DNA from 3 places in the Marinomonas sp. ABL3_031 genome. Region 2 is predicted to be linked to each of the others. Evidence: predicted binding sites of a transcription regulator. Region 2 holds the regulator's gene; each other region holds the start of a gene.
The links. Region 2 encodes PhoB, which activates phosphate uptake and scavenging genes when phosphate is short. Its sites were predicted from a motif close to TGTCATANNNNTGTCANA; they were not measured.
Positions count from the first base shown of each region.

Region 1: a site for PhoB is predicted at 4,632-4,649, ahead of pstS (phosphate ABC transporter substrate-binding protein PstS). Genes of this name have one in related genera too.
Region 3: a site for PhoB is predicted at 5,779-5,796, ahead of ACXAH2_RS13845 (inorganic phosphate transporter). Genes of this name have one in related genera too.

Region 1 covers NZ_JBSWYU010000012.1:95,364-102,643, reverse strand. Annotated here, with positions in the region: gene ACXAH2_RS13650 (aspartate/glutamate racemase family protein) at 1-503, shown strand, start outside; gene pstB (phosphate ABC transporter ATP-binding protein PstB) at 703-1,539, opposite strand; gene pstA (phosphate ABC transporter permease PstA) at 1,553-2,398, opposite strand; gene pstC (phosphate ABC transporter permease subunit PstC) at 2,408-3,394, opposite strand; gene pstS (phosphate ABC transporter substrate-binding protein PstS) at 3,415-4,467, opposite strand; gene metH (methionine synthase) at 5,125-7,280, shown strand, end outside.
Region 2 covers NZ_JBSWYU010000010.1:64,698-71,977, reverse strand. Annotated here, with positions in the region: gene ACXAH2_RS12055 (HDOD domain-containing protein) at 1-278, shown strand, start outside; gene ACXAH2_RS12050 (chorismate--pyruvate lyase family protein) at 283-843, shown strand; gene ubiA (4-hydroxybenzoate octaprenyltransferase) at 840-1,694, shown strand; gene phoB (phosphate regulon transcriptional regulator PhoB) at 1,779-2,474, shown strand; gene phoR (phosphate regulon sensor histidine kinase PhoR) at 2,471-3,796, shown strand; gene ACXAH2_RS12030 (response regulator) at 3,868-4,713, opposite strand; gene cysZ (sulfate transporter CysZ) at 4,713-5,492, opposite strand; gene ACXAH2_RS12020 (peptide ABC transporter substrate-binding protein) at 5,696-7,280, shown strand, end outside.
Region 3 covers NZ_JBSWYU010000013.1:12,286-19,565, reverse strand. Annotated here, with positions in the region: gene ACXAH2_RS13870 (MFS transporter) at 1-1,174, shown strand, start outside; gene ACXAH2_RS13865 (MFS transporter) at 1,200-2,435, opposite strand; gene ACXAH2_RS13860 (MFS transporter) at 2,666-3,889, shown strand; gene ACXAH2_RS13855 (helix-turn-helix transcriptional regulator) at 3,904-4,152, opposite strand; gene ACXAH2_RS13850 (L-serine ammonia-lyase) at 4,372-5,754, shown strand; gene ACXAH2_RS13845 (inorganic phosphate transporter) at 6,012-7,280, shown strand, end outside.

The DNA.
Region 1 (7,280 bases), on a different contig from region 2:
CGCCACCTAAAGCCTATGTTATTGCTTGTTTTGATGATACTGGCTTAGATGCTGCGCGAGAAATTACCGCCTCTCCTGTGATTGGTATTGGTGAAGCCGCGATGCATGCAGCAAGTTTTTTGAGTCAGAATTTTTTGGTTATGACGACCTTACAAAGGTCGGTTACCATACTGGAAGGTAATCTTAATCGCTATGGCCTAATGGTGAAATGTGCTGGGGTTGCGGCATCTGGTTTGCCGGTTTTGTCTCTTGAAGCGGATACGAACAGTTATTATATCGTGAAGCAAGCGGCACAGAAGATGTTACAGGAGAGAAATGCCGATGCTTTAGTACTAGGCTGTGGTGGAATGAGCCATTGGGTGGACGCTTTACAGCAGGACTTGGGCTTGCCGGTTTTAGATGGGGTGCGCATTGCCATTAGCTTTGCAGATAGTTTTATCGGCTTACAATTATCCACCAGTAAGACATTGGGATATGCTTGGCCAGAGAAAAAACAAATTTAGTATGGCGTTAACGGTTTTATTTTGTTCGTAATTATTTCCTAATGCGTTAACTTCTTTGAGTTCACTTCTGTGAATGAGATAAGTTGACTTAGCAACATACGCTAGCCTGGTATACAAAGCGCGTTTTAATACCGGGATTCATCGTCTCTCTAAAAAAATATCAACAAAAAGGCAGGCAGTGTCTCTTACTGAATTTTTATTAGCCAAATCGTCCAGTGATGTAATTTTGTGTACGTTCTGCTTTAGGGCGCAGGAACATTTCACTGGTATCAGAAGCTTCTATCACTTCGCCAAGATACATAAAAATAGTTTGTTGCGACACCCGCGATGCTTGCTGCATATTATGAGTGACCATGATAATAGTAAATTCTTCACGCAGGCTGTCCATTAAGTTTTCAATTTTAGTGGTTGATACTGGATCAAGGGCCGAGGTTGGTTCATCTAACAATAATATTTGTGGCTTTAAGGCGATAGTTCGAGCAATACAAAGGCGTTGTTGTTGGCCGCCAGAAAGGCTTTGTCCATTTTGATTTAGTTTATCTTTGACTTCGTCCCACAGGGCTGAGCTACGTAACGCTAACTCAACCCGTTCATCCATTTCTCGGCGAGTGGTTTTTTCGTATAAGCGAATGCCGTAGGCAATATTGTCATAAACGGACATAGGGAAAGGAGTGGGAGATTGAAACACCATTCCAACCTGGGCTCGTAAAGCGGGTACGTTGAACTTAGGGTCTAAGATATTTTTATCGTTAATAATGACTTGGCCTTTCGCTTTTTGTCCTGGGTAAAGGGTGTAAATTCTATTCAGAATGCGTAATAAGGTCGATTTTCCACAGCCTGACGGACCTATAATCGCAGTTGTTTTATGTCGCTGGATATTCAGGTTAATGTTCTTTAAGGCATGTGTATTGTGGTAATAAAAGTCCAGATTGCGAATGGCAATATCGATTGGTTCGGCTTGAGTTGACAGCTGCTGTTTTACAATATGATTGCTGTTAACGATAAAGTCTGCAGTAGTGTTTGCGGTGGATGACATGATCGACTCCAAATTAATCGTGTGTATTAGATTGGCGTAAAATGACTCGGGAGAAAATAGATAAACCGAGTGTAGATAAGGTAATGAGTAAAGCGCCCGCCCAAGCAAGGGCTTGCCAATCTGGATAAGGGTTCATGGCAAACTGGAAAATCATGACAGGCAAGTTGGCGATGGGTTCGGACATATTCGTGGACCAAAATTGGTTATTCAATGCCGTAAATAGCAAGGGCGCGGTTTCCCCTGCAATCCTTGCCACAGCTAATAAAATGCCTGTGGTAATGCCAACTTTTGCAGCACGGTAACTGACGCTCAAGATGACCCAAGAGCGACTTGCACCTAAAGCATAGGCTGCTTCGCGCATATTGTTAGGTACCAGATTTAGCATATCTTCTGTCGTACGTATCATGACAGGAATCGCAATGATGGCTAAAGCAGCCGAGCCTGCCCAACCCGAAAATCCGTTTGTTGGCGCTACTAGGATCTCGTAAATAAACAAACCTGCCAGAATAGAAGGTTTGGCTAATAACACATCATTGATAAAACTAACCACTGTCGCCAATCTGCTGCCACGGCCATATTCATTTAGATAGGTTCCGGCTAATACCCCTACCGGAGTGGCGATTAACATGGCTACAGCAACCAAGAGTAAACTACCAATAATTGCGTTTGATAAACCACCTGATTCACCCGGAGGTGGTGTGGTTTCAATGAATAAGGAAGGCGAGAAGGCAGAAAAACCTTCATATAATAAGACGGAACAAATCCATATTAAAATAGTTAGGACAAATAAGGTCGCCACTATGATTAAGATTCGCACGATATGGTTGGTAAGATAACGACGTTTAACAATTGGGCTCACATAAGACTCCTAAGAAGAAATACGGTTAAGCATCAAACGCGCAATGGCGAGGACGATGAAGGTAATAACAAAGAGCAATAAGCCAAGTGCAATTAATGCTGAAGAATGTATGGGGGTATAAGCTTCCTGAAACTCATTGGCAATGGTTGAAGCAATGGTATTCCCAGGAGCAAAGATGGCGGCTGTAATACGATTAGCATTACCAATAATAAAGGTGACTGCCATGGTTTCGCCTAACGCTCTGCCTAATCCTAAAAACACAGCACCTGCTAAACCAGTTCGACAATGAGGAATAATAATGTCGCGCATGACTTCCCAATCAGTGGCACCAATTGCATAACCACTTTCCTTGAGGCGTTTGGGGACGGTATTGATTACATCACGCATCACAGAAGCAACAAAGGGTAAAATCATAATGGCTAAAACAATGCCAGCAGTTGCCATACCAAGGCCAATGGCTGGTCCTTTGAAAATACAAGAAAAAATAGGCACATTCTTGAATAAATCGACAATCGGGCTTTCTATGTAATCGGCAAAGAATGGAGCGAAGTAAAATAACCCCCACATGCCATAGATAATACTGGGAATAGCAGCAAGTAATTCAATGGCCATACCGAGTGGATGACGTAACCATCTGGGCGCCAGCTGAGTAATGAAAATGGCAATTGCGAAGGACAAAGGAACCGCTAATAGCATGGCAATGCCAGACGTTATTAAGGTACCAGCAATCGCCGCTAAGGCGCCAAACTGCTCTGTAACAGGGTTCCAGCTCGTACTCCAGACAAAGGCCAACCCAAATTGTTTTATAGCAGGCCAGGCGCCCAGAGTTAAAGAGATGAAAAAACCACCTAAGATTAGCAATACAAAAAAGGCGGCTCCGATAGATAGCCATTTGAAGGTATGATCAACGGCTGTGCCATTTAAAAAACGCGGAGACCGCTGGAATGAACCAGCGACCTCTGCATGCGCTTTTGTTTGATCATTATTGTGCGTCATGGGGGAACTCATCAATACACTTATGAACCCATGTAAACGGATTGGCCGTTCCGGGTTTTTAAGTCGTGTTTCCAGGCAGTACGCACCATAGTTTTTACACTATCAGGAAAAGGGACATAATCGAGATTGGCAGCTGCTTGGTCACCATGTTTATAAGCCCAATCAAAGAACTTAAGTACTGCTTTAGTGGCTGTAGGATCTTCTACTTTCTTGTGTAATAGGATAAAAGTAGCGGCCGTCATCGGCCAACTTTTGGCGCCAGGTTGGTTAGCCAGAATGAGATAAAAGCCCTTGGCATGTTGCCAGTCCGCATCGGCCGCGGCGGCTTGGAAGGTTTTCATGGTTGGAGACACTACGTTGCCGTCTCTGTTTTTCATTTTGGCAAAGGTCAGTTTGTTTTGTAGGGCATAAGCATACTCAACATAACCAATGGAATTTTTGATACGTGAAACATAGTTTGCAACGCCCTGATTACCTTTACCACCTGTACCCACTGGCCATTGTACTGAAGCATCTACTCCTACTTTGTTTTGCCATTCCTGAGCGACATCTGAAAGATAATACGTGAAGTTAAAAGTGGTCCCAGAACCATCGGATCGGTGCACCACAGAAATGGTGTTGCTGGGCAAGTTAAGTTTGGGATTAAGTGCTCTAATTTCACTGTCATTCCAGTGCGTCACTTTGCCAAGGTATATGTCAGCTAAGGTTTTACCATCTAAGACTAATTGACCTGGCTTAATGCCTTTTACATTAAGAATCGGTACGATACCGCCCATCACGGTTGGGAATTGCATTAGGCCACTTTTATTAAGTTCTGTTGCCGTTAGTGGTTTGTCCGAGGCCCCAAAATCGACTGTTTTGGCTTTGATTTGTTTTATGCCTCCACCGGAACCAATTGCTTGATAATTAAGCTGTGAGCCATTTTCTTTTTGATAGGCTTGAGCCCATTTGGAATACACTGGATAGGGAAAAGTGGCACCAGCCCCCGTAATGTGATCGGCAGCGAAGGCTGAGGTTGCTGTCATGAGGTTTATGGCTGCACACGCAACCAAACTAGCAAATACGCGTTTCATCAGAGATCTCTCCTTTCGTACTTTACGTCGTACATTGAGTTTTCAATCTAATAGTGAAATAGCCAAAAAATGCGATTCGCCCCATTTGATGTGGGTACTTAATGAACCGCTTTCGGCGAGAATCGTCCCTGGAGTCGAATGATTAAATGCTTTGATGACAGTTCTGTGATGTTTTTATGACCAGTTTTTCGATAGGGCAGGAGTGTCTGTTTATGGCCACATAATCTGCTCATTCTGACAAATAAAAGGCAGTTAGGCCGACTTTTATACATGAGAAGGAGGTAATCTACTCTAATGCTTACATTATTTTGACAACCAAAGTGTCAGCATACATTGACAAATTACTCTGCAGATACAGTTTATTTCACTTTCAAACTCAATTATCAGCGACCTCTTATGGTTTTCCCATCAGGCATTTCGGGAATATGAAAAAAATACGATTATGAAATGTTTGCAAACGACAAGGCTCGTTTTCTTTCTAACTAGGCTTTAAAAAGGATGAGTTGTTCGCTTTATATCAATATTTTGACTTCATCATGAAGCGGAATTTAACCAACTGATCTTATGAATTATTCATTTGTTCATTATTTTTTTTCAATGAAAATATAGGCACTTTTGCTATAGTAACCTCGCTTAAATTTTTGTGAGGTAGTAAGGGTGTCTAAATCGGTGTCGTATTCTGTTCTTGAGCAGCGTCTATCTGAAAATGTATTGATCCTAGATGGTGCTATGGGAACCATGATCCAAGCTTATAAGCTTGAGGAACAGGATTACCGAGGCGAACGCTTTGCTGATTGGCAGAGTGACCTAAAAGGCAATAACGATTTATTGTCAATCACTCAGCCCGCGATCATTAAAGAGATACACGCCAAATATCTCGACGCGGGTGCCGACATCATAGAAACTAATACTTTTAATGCCAACTCAATTTCCATGCTGGATTACCACATGGAAGCATTAAGCTACGAATTAAATTTTGAATCCGCACGATTAGCCCGCGCAGCGGCCGATGAATTTACGGCAAAAAATCCTGCCAAACCGCGTTTTGTAGCGGGAGCAGTAGGCCCAACCAGCCGAACTTGTACTATTTCCCCAGACGTCAATGATCCTGGTTTTCGTAACATTCATTTTGATGAATTGGTGGAAGCTTATACCACTGCCGTAGATGGCTTGATTAAAGGTGGTGTCGACATTCTTTTAATCGAAACCATATTCGATACTCTGAATGCGAAAGCGGCTATTTATGCTGTGTTGGATTATTTTGAGAAAACTGGTGTGCGTTATCCCATCATGATCTCAGGAACCATCACGGATGCGTCTGGCCGAACCTTATCAGGTCAAACGACAGAGGCTTTTTGGAATTCCATTGCTCACGCCAAACCCATTTCTGTTGGTCTTAATTGTGCTCTGGGGCCGAAAGACTTACGTCAATATGTGGAAGAGATGTCGCGAATTGCAGACACTCATGTTTCCGCTCACCCTAATGCGGGTTTTCCAAACGCCTTTGGTGAATACGATGAATCGCCTGAAGAAATGCTAGAAGAGATTCAAGGCTGGGTAGAGTCTGGTTTCTTAAACATCATTGGTGGTTGCTGTGGTACAGCACCTGAGCACATAGAGACCTTTGCCAAAGCCTTCGCTGAGGCAAAACCACGCCTTATTCCTGAGGTTGTTAAAGAGTGTCGCTTGTCTGGCTTGGAGCCGTTCAATATTGGTGCTGATACCTTGTTTGTCAACGTAGGTGAGCGAACCAATGTTACGGGTTCCGCCATGTTCAAACGCTTAATCAAAGAAGGGGATTTTGATACCGCCTTGGATGTGGCGCGTCAGCAAGTTGAGAATGGTGCGCAGATAATCGACATCAACATGGACGAAGGCATGCTGGATTCGCAAGCGGCCATGGAGCGCTTTTTGAAGCTGATTGCGTCTGAGCCAGACATTTCTCGTGTGCCCATCATGTTGGACTCTTCCAAATGGGAGATTCTTGAAGCGGGTTTAAAATGGATTCAAGGCAAAGGCGTAGTGAATTCCATCAGCATCAAGGAAGGAGAAGAGAAGTTTAAAGAACAAGCTCGTAAGCTGATGAAATATGGCGCCGCGGTGATTGTTATGGCGTTTGACGAAGTTGGCCAAGCGGATACTCGTGAACGTAAGATCGAAATTTGTCGTCGCTCCTATCGTATCTTGGTGGATGAAGTGGGCTTTCCACCAGAAGACATTATTTTTGACCCGAATATCTTTGCCATTGCAACCGGTATTGAAGAACACAATCGTTATGCCTTGGACTTTATTGAAGCCACCGGCGACATCACACGTGAATTGCCTTATGCCAAAGTATCTGGTGGTGTGTCGAACGTGTCTTTCTCATTTCGTGGTAACAACCCTGTTCGTGAAGCTATTCATGCGGTCTTTCTTTACCATGCCATAAAACAAGGAATGACCATGGGTATCGTCAATGCGGGCCAACTAGCCTTGTATGAAGATATTCCTTTGAAACTGCGTGATGCAGTGGAAGATGCGGTATTGAATCGTACACCGGATGCCACGGATAACTTATTGGCTATTGCCGGTGAGTTCGCAGGTACCGGAGAAGCTGCCGAAAAAGAAACGCAAGAATGGCGTGGCTTACCTGTGGCGGAACGTTTGTCTCATGCATTGGTAAAAGGCATTACTGAATTTATTGACGAAGACACAGAAGAAGCACGCTTGTCTTACAATCGGCCTTTAGAAGTGATTGAAGGGCCTTTAATGGATGGCATGGGTATTGTTGGGGACCTATTTGGCTCAGGTAAAATGTTTTTGCCGCAGGTAGT
Region 2 (7,280 bases):
AACTGGGTTCCTGGTTATTACGTTACTGGAGCTTGCCAGACAATATCTGGACGGCTATTCGCTATAGCAAAAAGCCTCATTATTATGGTGAGCACGCGAAATTAGCCAAACTACTTTATATTTCACACCAACTTCGCCAAGGTTTAGATATAGAACCTTCTATATTATTGGAAGTAGGCATTAGTCTAGAGCAAGCAGAAGCATGTCGTGTTAAGGTATACCAGTCTTCCAGTGAAATTCACAAAATGGTCGCCCTAATCGAAAAAATGAACAGCTGATTTTATGACACGTCTCAATTCGCTTGCTGCCAAGCAATTTGACTATCGCTGGATAGAGGTTCATCGCGCAATAAAAACCAAGGTGCCAAACCATCTTTGGCCTTGGTTGGTCACCAAGCAGTCCCTGACCAGTAAGTTGCGCAGTATTACCAAACTGAGTGTTGAGGTCATCGAAGATGGCTGGGGAACCACAAGCTTAAGAGAAAGACGTAAGCTCAAACTTGGCCCTAGAGCCGCTGTTCGTGTGCGCAGCGTGTTATTAAAGCTGAATGGCGTGACGGTGATTTATGCGCGCTCTATTATTCCTGCTCGCTCGCTGGTCGGTCATTGGCGACAAGTACCTCATCTCAAGAACAAACCTCTTGGTGGTTATTTATTCCAACACAGGACGTTACAGCGCAGTCCGATTGAAATAGCTGAGTTACCTGCCAACATGTTCCCAGATCAAACTGGTAGTGTTTGGGCAAGACGTTCTGTTTTTCATCAATATGGTACTGGTATCTTGGTTAACGAAGCCTTCTTTGACACAATCTCTGATTTCAAATCGCCATTTGGATTATTATGAACAAGCTTAAAGACTACGCCGAGTTAACTCGCTTCAATCGTCCCATCGGCTCCTTATTATTATTGTGGCCAACCTTGTGGGCCATTTGGCTAGCGGCGGACGGACAACCAGATTGGTCGATTGTGATTATTTTCATAATGGGCGTTTTTAGCATGCGTTCGGCTGGCTGTGTGATTAATGATTATGCGGATCGAAAAGTGGATGGCCATGTAGAGCGAACCAAAAACCGTCCTATACCATCGGGCCGTGTTAGCGCCAATGAAGCGTTGATTTTATTCATTGTATTGGCCTTAGCCAGCTTTATTCTGGTGCTGCTTACCGATAAACAAACCATACTTTTGTCCTTTGTTGGCTTGGGGTTAGCGGCTCTCTATCCATTCATGAAGCGCTATACTCATCTGCCTCAACTCTTCTTAGGACTGGCCTTTTCTTGGGCTATTCCCATGGCCTATAGCGCTCAAGGTGGCCATTTAAACGACCCTCTCTTGTGGATGCTATTCTTAGCAAATTGCCTTTGGACGATTGCATATGACACCTATTACGCTATGACGGATCGTCCTGATGATTTAAAAGTCGGCATCAAATCCACCGCCATCTTATTTGGTCAGTATGATCTTTTGGTGATTCTTTGTTTACAAGCTTTAACGCTTTCTCTTTTGACATGGGTGGGCTTCTTCGCGACACTGGGTTGGCCATATTTCGTCGCATTATTGATATGTATTTGGTTGTTTTACAAGCAATATCAGCAGGCAAAAGACAGGCAAAGACAAGCCTGTTTTCACTCTTTCCTAGACAACAACCGTATTGGTGTTTGCGTCTTTATCGGCATAGTAACCAGCTATTTTGTGTAAAATGTGGCAAACATATGACACTTTAACTAAATTGTCATAATTGATCGCTTTAATTAAACCGTTCCTGAGATGAGGGTGAATCCTGTGACCGGTAAGAAAGTACTAATTATTGATGATGAGTCTTCCATACGCGAAATGATTGCCATTGCCTTAGAAATGGCAGGATACGAGTACATGGAAGCAGAAAACATTCAGCAAGCCCATGAAATCATAGTGGATCATAGACCCGATTTGATTTTGGTTGACTGGATGATGCCTGGCGGCAGTGGCATTGAATTGACACGACGTCTCAAAAAAGACAGCACGACAGCGGAAATACCTGTCATCATGCTGACAGCAAAAAGTGAAGAAGACAATAAAATTCAAGGTTTAGAAGTGGGAGCGGACGATTACATTACCAAACCTTTTTCACCTCGTGAATTGGTTGCTCGACTAAAAGCAGTTTTACGTCGTGCTACGCCACAGGGCATTGATGAACCCATTGAAGTAGAAGGTCTAACACTTGACCCAATCAGTCAACGAGTCACTATTGGAGCCCGTCCATTGGACATGGGGCCGACAGAATATCGTTTGCTGAAGTTCTTAATGACGCATCAAGAACGCGCTTATTCAAGAGCACAATTATTGGATCAAGTCTGGGGTGGTAATGTCTATGTAGAGGAGCGCACAGTCGATGTACACATACGTCGTTTGCGAAAAGCCATTGGCAATAGCCATGATTTCTTGATTCAAACCGTGCGGGGCACTGGCTACCGCTTTTCAGCAAAAAGGTCGGCATGAAAACCATCTGGCAAAACACCATTATTTCTTGGCTAGCAGGCTTTATTGCCTGCGCTGTAATCGGATATATATTAGGCCATTTTTTAGGTGTTTTGCTGCTCTATACATTGGGCACTTTATACTGGCAAATGTACCAACTCTATCAGTTCCATAACTGGTTACGTCATTCTGGTCGTGCCGCGCCACCAGAATCTAACGGTATTTGGGGCGAAGTGTTTGATGCCGTATATCGTTTACAAAAGAAACAACGCAAATCCAAACGTCGTATGCGCCAAGCTTTAACCCGTATTGAGAGCTCCACCAGCGCCTTGAAAGAAGGCGTCATTATGGCTGACAATCAGGGAAATTTAGAATGGTGGAATAACTCAGCGGCGCATTTTTTAGGCCTGATGCGACCGGTTGACCGCGGCCAAGTTATTACCAACATAGTGCGCAGTCCTGAGTTTTTCCGATACTTTACGCAAAAACGTTTCGGCGAACCCCTGATAATCAAATCCCCCGCAAAAGATGGCGTATACTTGGAAATCCAAACCACCCTTTACGACAAAAACGATCACCTTATTTTTATTCGTGATATCACCCGTCTACATTTGTTAGAGCAGATGCGTAAAGACTTTGTTGCCAACGCTTCACACGAACTCAAAACCCCTCTGACGGTAATAAAAGGCTATGTTGAAACCCTAGATATGTTTAAGGATACACTGCCCAAAAGTATGCAGAAAGGCATAGTAAATATGGCAGAACAATCCGAACGCATGGAACAACTGATCGAAGACTTGCTGCTTTTATCGCGTCTAGAAAGCGATGACAAACGAGAAGAAAATCAGTGGCATAAAGTAGCCGAGATTATCGATTCTATTGTCAAAACCACAACCCCCATTTTGTCAGCACAGCACAAACTGACAACCCAAATTGCTAACGATGCACGTATTTATGGTTCCTATAAAGAGTTGTACAGTGCTTTTTCAAACCTGATTGTAAATGCCGTGAAATACTCGCCTGACGGCGGCGAAATTGAAATAAAATGGGAATCGAGTGAACTCAATGGCATCTTTTCTGTAAAAGATCAGGGCTTAGGAATCGACCCAAGGCATATTCCACGTCTAACCGAACGTTTTTTCCGGGTTGATAAAGGTCGTGGCTCAAAAACCGGGGGCACAGGCTTAGGACTGGCGATTGTGAAGCACGTGTTATTGCATCATGACGCGAAACTACAAATCCGCAGTTTACCTGGTGCAGGCAGTACTTTTTCCTGTCATTTCCCGGCCAATCGCGTGCGCAAAGACGTGATTGAGGGTGCAACTTCTTCCAATGTAGAGTAGTTTTACACTGACTATTTCAATAAAAAAGGTGCTCATTGAGCACCTTTTTTATTGCTGCAAACACCTAAGAATCAAAGATGCTCGAATAAACTCTTAATGAAGGCTTCTTTGTCTGCGTCTTGGTCTATCAAACGCAGCATCACCGTTAGAAAAGTCGAATCTGGTCTCTTTTCCGTGGTGGCGACCGACTCGACATAATAGTTCAAACGATTAACGGCACCTTTGTGTTCCAAATCTAATACAGCTTGTCCTAACACTTGTGGCACCACATCGTCACTCTTGATCAACATGGTTGCTTCTTGCTTACTGAATTTGATTACCATGCAACGAAATTGCTTGTTCTCAAAGCGTACTAGGGTTGGAATTTTAACGTCTTTGATACTGACTTCAGGCTCAGTGGGATTAATGATTTTTGAGCCTTGTGAAGTGATTTTTGAAGCGCCTCCCATCAACACATCAATGGATGCAGCCGCAATGCCTTGGGATGAACCAGTAGCGGCTTTAGGCTTCTGTGCTGTTAATTGTGACGACAATTTATGCTTCTTGGCCGCTGCAAATACTTTGTTGACCAATTGCTCACCAGAGAACGGCTTACCTAAGTAATCCGTCACACCGGCCTGCACCGCTTCCACGACGTGATTTTTATCACCACGGCTGGTAATCATGACAAATGGCACATCTTCTTTTTTATATTTAGGCTGTTCACGGCACCATTTGAGCAGTTCCACACCTGTCATTTCAGGCATTTCCCAGTCACACAAGACCATGTCAAATTGCGTTTTATTGAGCAGCTGTTGCGCTTTGCGCCCATTCACCGCGTCTTCAATTTCCACCGCAGGAAACTGCTTGCGCAAGGTACGACGAATCAAATCTCGCGTAAATGACGCATCATCAACCACCAAAATTTTAAGCGACATTATTTCATTCCATTTTGAGAGTTTAACAACGCAGAGAAATCTCCATTCTCTACCCTAAAGATGGACACCCATAATAAAGTCGCTGCCACAACAGCAATCGGCATCACAAACAAATTAAACAGCGGAATGGTCAATGACACCATAACAATACCGCCAAAAGTCCAACAGAGTAAGGGCTTACTTCTTAGCGCCATGCGCATGTCGTAAAAAGCCACTTTATTGTTGTCGAAAGCATAATCCATGTACTGTAATGCCAGCATCCAAGCTGAAAACAACAATAACAGAACAGGCGCGATGACATTCACTAAAGGAATGAAAGACAAAACTAATAACAGCAAAAAGCGAGGTACAAAGTAAAGAATTTTTTGCATTTCTCGCTGTAAACTACGACCAATAGTCGACACAATCACACTAAAAGTCAGCGCTTCGTCAAACACCTTACCTGTGGTTTTTTCTTCTACTTTCTCAGCTAAAAATGCCATAAAAGGCGCAGCCAAAATATTGACCCCAACAGAGAAACTATAAAACAACAGCACAGCGATGACGGCCCCAAAGATCAAATCCACCAACCAGCTAATAAAAGATAGCCAATCCGGTAAGTATCCCATTGCCCAATTCAACAAATCTTGGAAATAACTAAAGGCCACCATGTAAATCAGTGCCATGAGTAATAAGTTTGCTAGTAAAGGCGCCAAAATAAACAAACGTAACTCTTTAGAAACGATTAAGGGGAAGGCTTTTAAAAAGGCACCTGCAGCTTTGAAAGGTTGGGTAATCACAATATTTCGACTCTATCTGTCTGACGCTTCAATCAAAGCTGAGAATATCACGAGGGCTGACAGGTCTCCACATTTACGAGACGTATAGAGCAATACGAAATTTCGATTGTGACCTTTTGCTAGTTGATGAACCATCAAAACTTAAGGACGAACCAAGCGCCTCACCATTATAAAGGCATCTGCAAAACAAATAAGGGAACACTATGAACGTTAAAAAGATATTTCTCGTAGCCGCGATTTTTACAGGGTCACTGTCTTGTTTATCCATCCAAGCTGCCGATGTACCTGAAGGCATAACCCTTTCACCAATACAAGAAATTGTCCGTAACGGTGGACAAGAACCTACATCGATCGATCCGCAACTCATTCAAGAAGACGCAGGTTGGATCAGAGCATACGATTTGTTCGAGGGGCTTTACAGCCAAGATTCTGAGGGTTATTTAGAGCCGGGAGTCGCTACCAGTTACAAGGTAAATAAAGACAATACTGTTTATACCTTTAGCCTACGCAAAGATGCAAAATGGTCGAATGGCGACCCCGTTACTGCCCACGATTTCGTTTATGGTTTCCAACGTGCGGTCGATCCTAAAACGGCTTCTCCTTACGCTTGGTATATGCAAATCCCGTCAATCGTCAACGCGGATAGCATTATCGACGGCAAACTCGCGCCTTCTGAGCTTGGGGTTACAGCACTTGACGACTACACGTTCCAAGTAACGCTTGAACGTCCTGTTCCGTACTTTATGAAAATGATTACATATCCAACCATGTTTCCTGCTCCGAAAAAAACCATCGAGAAATGGGGAGATGCTTGGACCAAGCCTGAACACATTGTCTCCAATGGCGCGTATGTACTGGACTCATGGAACATTAACGAAAAAATGGTCCTCAAACGCAACAAACTTTACTGGAACAATGATGCCACAGTAATTAATAAAGTGTCATATTTGCCCATCCCAATGGGAAGTGCGCAACTGAAACGTTATCAAGCCGGCGACATGGATGTTGCAGGGTACCCATTAAATCTGTACAAAAAAATTCAGAAGGATTACCCAGGTGAAGTGCGTATCGATCCAATGCTCGGTATCTACTACTATATTTTCAATACTGAGGTACCTCCTTTCAACAACGTGAAAGTGCGCAAGGCGTTATCTTATGCAATCAATCGAGAAGTGATCACCAAATACGTATTAGGCACAGGCCAGTTGCCAGCATACGGTTTCGCGCCTACAGCCGTCAGTGGCTACACTCCTCCAAAACTTGATTACTCGACTTGGACTCAGGAAGAACGCAACAAAAAAGCCAAAGCCTTACTAGCAGAAGCTGGTTACTCTAACACCAACCCTCTTAGTTTCACCCTCCTATATAACACAAATGAGCTACACAAAAAGCTAGCGATCGCCATTGCTGCCATGTGGAAAAAGACCCTTGGTGTGAAAGTGACATTAGAGAATCAAGAATGGAAAACGGCCCTTTCCACCATGAGCGCCGGAAACTTCCAAGTTGGACGATATGCTTGGATCAGCGACTACAACGAAGCGTCCAGCACGCTTGATGTATTAACCTCAGGACACGGTAATAACTACGGTCATTACAAACGTCAGGCATACGACAAACTGATGAATCAGTCCCGCACCATGACAGACCCAACATCGCTTTACCATCAGGCTGAGAAAATTGCTATTGAAGAGGATATGGCCATTGCTCCTATCTATCAATACACTTCAACTCGGTTGGTTAAACCTTATGTAGGTGGCTATAACCCAAATTCACAAGACGTAGTATATA
Region 3 (7,280 bases), on a different contig from region 2:
TTTGGGGTTACCGGATGCGGCCCATGGTATAAATTGGCCCTTTGTGCGCGCAGACTACCATGTGCCAACTGGTTGGCTGGGACTGGTTATTGCCAGTGGTGGTGTAGGCTATTTAGTGTCCAGTTTTTCTGTTGGTAACTTGTTGGCCCGTTTCGGGGTTGGTTGGTTGCTTATTCTAAGCAGTTTGTTGGTTAGTATCGGTTTATTCGGCTTTTGTCTAAGTCTTAATTTTGTCACCTTCATGTTGTTTGCCGTCGTCATTGGTCTTGGTTCTGGTGCCATTGATGCTGGCTTAAATGCCTACGCAGCGGAATATTTCTCCACACAACATATGAACTGGTTACATGCCGCCTTTGGTATTGGCGCGACCGCTGGCCCTATTATCGTTACCAGTGTTTTGGTACATTTTTCGCAAAATTGGCGTTTAGCCTATGGGCTTATCGCTACTATCTTGCTCTTTATGACGATGATTTTTGTGCTGAGTCGTCATCTTTGGCGTAATGCCTCTCAATCAACGGGGTCGCAACCGGATGCAATCAAGACAGAAGTAACGCAGGCCGTGCCAGCAAACGTGAGCCAGTGGCAGGCATTGCGACATCCTCTGGTGCGACTACAAATTGTCTTTTTTCTCGTTTACACCGGTCTAGAAGTGGCAGTAGGTCAATGGGCATTTACCGTTATGACGGATTCCCGAGGCATTGCCATCAGCACCGCAGGCATTTGGGTTGCAATTTTTTGGGGAGCGTTGGCCTTTGGTCGAGCCATTTTTGGTTTTTTGGTGGCTCGTTTTGCGGTAGACCGTTTAATAGCCTTGTGTTTGATTGGTATGGTGTTAGGTACCTTTAGTTTTAGCCTGCCATATCATGCTTATTATAGTTACTTAGGCCTCATGTTAATGGGCTTCTGCGCTGCGCCTATTTTTCCTTGCATGATTTCGCAAACCGCACAAAGAGTAGGTAAAGCATTTGCCGCTCATGCCATTGGTTTTCAGATGAGTGCGGCAGTGAGCGGTGCGATGAGCTTACCTTTTCTCAGTGGCTTATTAGGTGAGTTGTTTGGTTTAACCGTTTTGAGTATCAGTTTACTCTTTTATGCCTTAGTGTTACTTACATTGTTCATGGTCATTATTAACAAAGCAGAGACAGCACTAAGGCACTTTGTAGATGCGCGCTAGAGAGCAAGTAACATACTCTGAGAATCTAATGGGTTTTGTTTTCAGGATCGCTTTCTAAGCGATTTCTGTGTAACAAAACAGGGAATAAGTACATCCATATACCGACTACCGCTAAGGTGCCAACGCCACCAATAATAATGGCTGGCACCACTCCAAACCAGGCGGCTGTTACACCAGATTCGAATTCCCCTAGCTGATTTGAACTGCCGATAAAGATGGAGTTGGCGGCACTGACTCGACCACGCATTTCATCCGGTGTTTCCAGTTGCACTAGAGTGGAACGAATCACCACGCTGATCATATCGGAAGCGCCCAACAAAACTAATGCCAACATAGACAAAAAGAGATGGCTGGATAGGCCAAACATAATCGTCGCCACACCAAACACAGCGACCGCGGCAAACATAATTTTACCAACGCTGTGTTGTAAGGGGCGGCGAGCCAAATAAATAGACATAAGTAAAGCGCCAATCGCAGGGGAACAACGCAATAAACCTAGTCCCCAAGGGCCGGTTTGAAGAATGTCTTTGGCAACTATAGGTAACAGCGCTGTTGCACCACCGAGTAACACGGCAAACATGTCTAAAGACACGGAACCTAAAATGACTTTATTGCCTTTGATGAAGCGTAATCCACCAAATAAATGTTCTAAATCGATTGGTGTTTTGTGCTTTACCACGAAGTTATAGTGTAAAAACAACAGTATTAGGCAAGAGAGTAAAAAACAGCTCATGCTGGTAGCGAATAAGGTGGTTGGGCCAAGTAGATAAATCACGCCACCCAAGGCTGGGCCTGCAATAACTGAAATTTCACGAGCGGAGGCCATGGCGCTTACCGCTCGAGAGAGTAAGTCGCTAGGCACTAAGTTGGGTAAGATGGCTTGATTGGCTGGTAGTTCAAACGCTCTGGCGGTTCCTAACAATATGGCGCAGCCGTAAATCATGTTGGCTGAGATACTGTTGGTCAGGTTGCCATAAGCCATGACGCCAACCGTAAATGCCATGATTAAGCGAGTACATACGCAAATTAATCGACGGTTATAGCGGTCTGCCACGTGACCGACTACCAGGGTGAGTAATAGCTGTGGCAAAAATTGATATAAGCCAACTAAGCCCAGCGCGAGAGGACTGTCCGTAAGGTCGTACATCTGCCAACCAATGCCCACACTGAGCATTTGAAAAGCAAAGGAAGAAGCGATTTGTGCTATCCAATAATGACGAAAGTTTTTATTTTGAAAGAGTGCGGGTAGGTTAGAATTCAACGTTATATCTCTGTTAGCTTTAGCTGGTGTGACGCTATTTTAGCTTGCTTTATGGATAAGTTGTGTCTCTTGTTGCCGGTTCAAAAGTTTAAGAATTGTGAATTTTGTTTAGTAGCGTTTTATTTTGGGGTCGAGTTGCTCAGATTAAGTAATAATATCGGGCCGTATTTTCATTGCTTGCCTGGATGCAAGTCTGTGTAATCTAAGTTAATGATAGAAAAGGACATTCTGTGATACATTCCGATGCGTATTCTTCTCGATATGAAGCGATCTCCCGATGGTTATTATTAACGTGTCTTGTCATTGTTGGGATAGGGCAATCTTTTGTGTTCACCTCTTTGCCGCCGATTGGCCGTGAAATCGGTTTGTCGGATGTGCGAATTAGTACACTCATTACCGCAGGTGCGGCGACATTTGTTGTGGCTGCGCTTTTTTGGGGGGGAATCATCAACCGGATTGGTCGCGTCCGTTCCGTTATTTTTGGTATGGGCAGTTACGCTTTGACGATAAGTGCTACTGGGTTTGTTTTGCAAAATGCTTTGCAAGGACATCTTTCTGCACAGCAAACCTATTTGATGGTATTTAGTTTACGTATTATTTTTTCACTGGGAATTGCCGGTATATTGCCTTCCATTCAAACCTATTTGATTGCCCACACAGATATAAAACATCGTAGTGCTACTATTGCTTTGATAGGTGCATCATTTGGCATAGGTATGATTCTAGGACCAGCTTTCGCATCATTACTCAGTAATCTAGGTTTGACTGTGCCTTTTTACATCATTGCTATTTTGGCTGGATCTTCATCTTTGCTGGTCGCCTTGTATGTGAAAGATGGAACACATGTACGTCAATTTGAAAAGCCTGCTCGTATTAACTGGCTCACCCAACCAGTTATGCCATTTTTATGCATGTCCACTTTGGCGCTATTGTCGGTGACTGGCATACAACAAATTATGGGCTTTTTGATTCAAGATAGGTTTCAGTTAGACGTGGTGCAGACGACCCATCAACTTGGTTTTTTAATGATGGTTATGTCGTGTTTTAATATTTTTGTTCAAATAATATTGGTTCCACGCTTTCGGTTGGGCGTGGTGACTTTGATTTTCTCTGGCGTAGCGATTGGTTTGTTGTCGCAATGTGTGTTTTTGTTCTGGCAATCGTTACTCGGTGTATTCGTCGCCATGGCTTTATTTGGCGCTGGTTTTGGTTTTCTCTTTCCCGGTATTATCACAGCGCAAACCCTGTTGGTGAAAGACGACCAACAAAGTCGCTTGGCCAGTGTGAATGCTTCAATGCAGGGGCTCGGAGCCGCTTTAGGGCCAGTCATCATGGCGTCTTTTTATCAACTCGGTCAGTTCATACCTTTCTTGGCGCTTAGTGTTGGCTTAGTGAGTTTATGTAGTGTGTTTGTTTATTGCCGAACTCAGTTTGGAGCCGCATTTCACTCTTGATCCGCGTGTTTGTCTTAATTGAGTTTGGCTTGTGCCACTTGTCGCGGTGGCATACCGAAATGCTGATGGAAGCGGCGGCTGAACTGACTCAAACTTTGATAGCCTAAATCATAACTCACTTGCGTCACAGAATGATGTTGTTGAAGTAGCAGATAGGCCCGGCTCATACGTCTTTGGTGTTGATATTCAAGTGGTGTACAACCAAGCTGTTGTTTAAAACACTGATAAAAACGACTGCGACTCATACAAGCCATTTTGGCCAATTTTTGGGTGTCTAGCGTTTGCGCAAGGTGATGTTCTATCCAATAGAGAACTTGAGTGATGCCATTGGTATCTGGGCTTTTTTATGTCAAAAGGACTGTTTGCGCCACTTTATTGCCTTTCATCGAATTCTTTTCTTGTTTCCTATTGGAAACTATCTTTCATAAGTGATAATTTTCACTAAGTTAATTTTGAGTGATGTCTTTCTACTAGGCTTATGTATGGCAATCAGTTTATTTGACCTTTTTAAAGTGGGCATAGGTCCTTCTAGCTCACACACCGTTGGACCTATGGTGGCAGCCAATCAATTTGCATATCGTCTGCAAAAACAAGCTGTTATGTCACATGTGATGCGCTTAAAAATTGATTTATATGGTTCTCTTGGCGCCACAGGAAAAGGGCATGGCACCGGTGTTGCTGTACTCATGGGGTTGGCTGGAGAACTCCCTGAAAGTATTGACACACATAGCGTTACTGAACGAGTAGAACGAATCGAAGCCGAACAAAAAATGGCGTTGCTTGGAATGCATCCTATTACCATGCTGGTCAATGAGGATTTGATATATCACCGTGTTGATCGATTGGATTTTCATGCTAACGGCATGATATTAGAGGCCTTTGATGCAAATGAGAAAAGCTTACACAAGGCGACCTATTATTCCGTTGGTGGTGGTTTTATTGTTGAAGAAGACGATCAAGGTAATGTGCAGTTAGTGGAGGACACAACTGAGTTACCTTATGACTTTCACGACGCTCATACCCTGCTTGAATTGTGTCGTAAGCACAACAAAAGCATTGCTGAGATCATGATGGCCAACGAACAAGTTTGGCGTAGTGAGGCGGATATTCGACAGGGTATTCTAGACATTTGGTCCGTGATGAAGGAATGCGTTAAGCAGGGTATTCAGAATGAGGGGATTTTACCCGGAGGTCTTAAGGTAAAACGTCGAGCTGCCAGTTTACATCGTGATTTACTTAATAAAACCCGTATGGACATGATTACGCCTTCTCTTGGCGCCATGGATTGGGTAAACCTTTATGCTTTGGCTGTGAATGAAGAAAACGCAGCCGGTGGTCGTGTGGTGACAGCACCCACCAATGGTGCTGCTGGTATCATTCCTGCTGTGTTGCATTACTACTGGGAATTTTGTCCACGTTCCAATGAAGAAGGTGTCATTGACTTTATGTTGACTGCTGCTGCGATTGGTTTGTTGTTCAAAGAAAACGCCTCTATTTCAGGTGCTGAAGTAGGCTGCCAAGGGGAAGTGGGCTCTGCTTGCGCCATGGCGGCAGCGGGATTGGCGGCAGCAACAGGTGGCACGCCAGAACAAATAGAAAATGCTGCGGAAATCGGAATGGAACATAATTTGGGATTAACTTGTGACCCGATTGGGGGGTTGGTTCAAGTGCCTTGTATTGAACGCAATGCCATGGCGTCAATGAAGGCCATCAATTCCGCCACCATGGCACTGCGTGGTGATGGTTCTCATTATGTCTCCTTGGATAAAGTAATCCGCACCATGAGAGATACTGGACGTGATATGAATGACAAATACAAAGAAACGTCTCGTGGAGGTTTGGCTGTCAACGTCATTGAGTGTTAATGACAGTTTTGCAAAAATATTGCTTGTAATAAAAATGTCATAAAATTCTATTGTATTGAATTTAAGCGCCTTGCGGGGCGCTTTTTTTTCAGCTGATTATGTTGGCCGCCACTTTCTCTAACGGAGAGGGTTTTTATCTAAAAAGTCCCAGTGTAGAATGGCGCCGCATTTTAAATCTTACAGAAATGTGACTGAATGATTTAGCACCAAATAACAGCAAAAATTTGGTAGAGATTAATTTTACAAAGTAGAGCCTTATGGATCTGACATACAATTCCAAGAAAGAATCCAATTCGTTAGTTGGTAATGATTTTATTCGAGTGTTAGTTGCTTTAGCTTTCATTCTAGGTTGTGGTTTTTACGCTTCTGTGAACGGTGTAGCAGCTTCTAATCTATCTATTCTGGCGATCGCTGCTGCGATCGGTGCTTACATGGCTGTGAATATTGGTGCCAATGATGTGGCAAACAATGTAGGTCCTGCGGTAGGGTCTAAGGCGTTATCCATGACAGGTGCAATCTTAATTGCAGCGATATTTGAAGCAGCAGGGGCATTAATTGCCGGTGGTACCGTGGTAGGTACTATCAAAAAAGGTATTATTAATCCAAACGCCATTGCCGATGCAGAAACTTTCATTTGGGTGATGATGGCCGCGCTCTTAGCCGGTGCTATTTGGTTGAACTTGGCGACTTACCTAGGCGCGCCAGTTTCCACTACGCACTCTATTGTTGGTGGTGTACTTGGTGCTGGTATTGCTGCTGGTGGTTGGGATATCGCCAATTGGGACAAAATGATAGCCATCGTGGCGAGTTGGGTGATCTCACCTGTTTTGGGGGGCGTCATCGCAGCGACTTTTCTTATCTACATTAAGCGCACTGTGACTTACAAGAGTGACATGATCGAAGCGGCTAAGAAAGCGGTACCCCTTTTGGTTGGTATCATGGTGTGGGCTTTCTCGACCTATTTGATTTTGAAAGGTCTGAAAAAGATCTGGAAACTGGATATCGTTTCGGCGGGTTTAATTGGCTTTGCCATTGCTCTAACTGTCTATTTCGTAGTTCGCCCAATGGTGGATAAAGCGGCGGCAAGTCTAAAAAACAATAAGGATGCGGTAAACAGCTTATTTACCATTCCTTTGATTGTTTCCGCTGCATTGCTCAGTTTTGCTCATGGCGCTAATGATGTCGCAAACGCAATTGGGCCTTTAGCGGCAATCAACGATGCACTTATTTCGGGAGCGGTTTCTGGTAAAGCGGCCATTCCTTTGTGGGTTATGTTGATTGGTGGTGTTGGTATTGCAGTTGGTTTGGCATTGTTTGGGCCTAAATTGATTCGTACTGTTGGCTCTGAAATAACAGAATTGGATAAAATGCGCGCCTTTTGTGTGGCAATGGCCGCAGCCATCACTGTCATTATTGCCTCACAGCTTGGTTTGCCTGTGAGTTCTACACATATTGCAGTAGGTGGTATTTTCGGTGTGGGTTTTTTGCGTGAGTACTTAAAACTGTCTTATAATAAAAAACTTTCT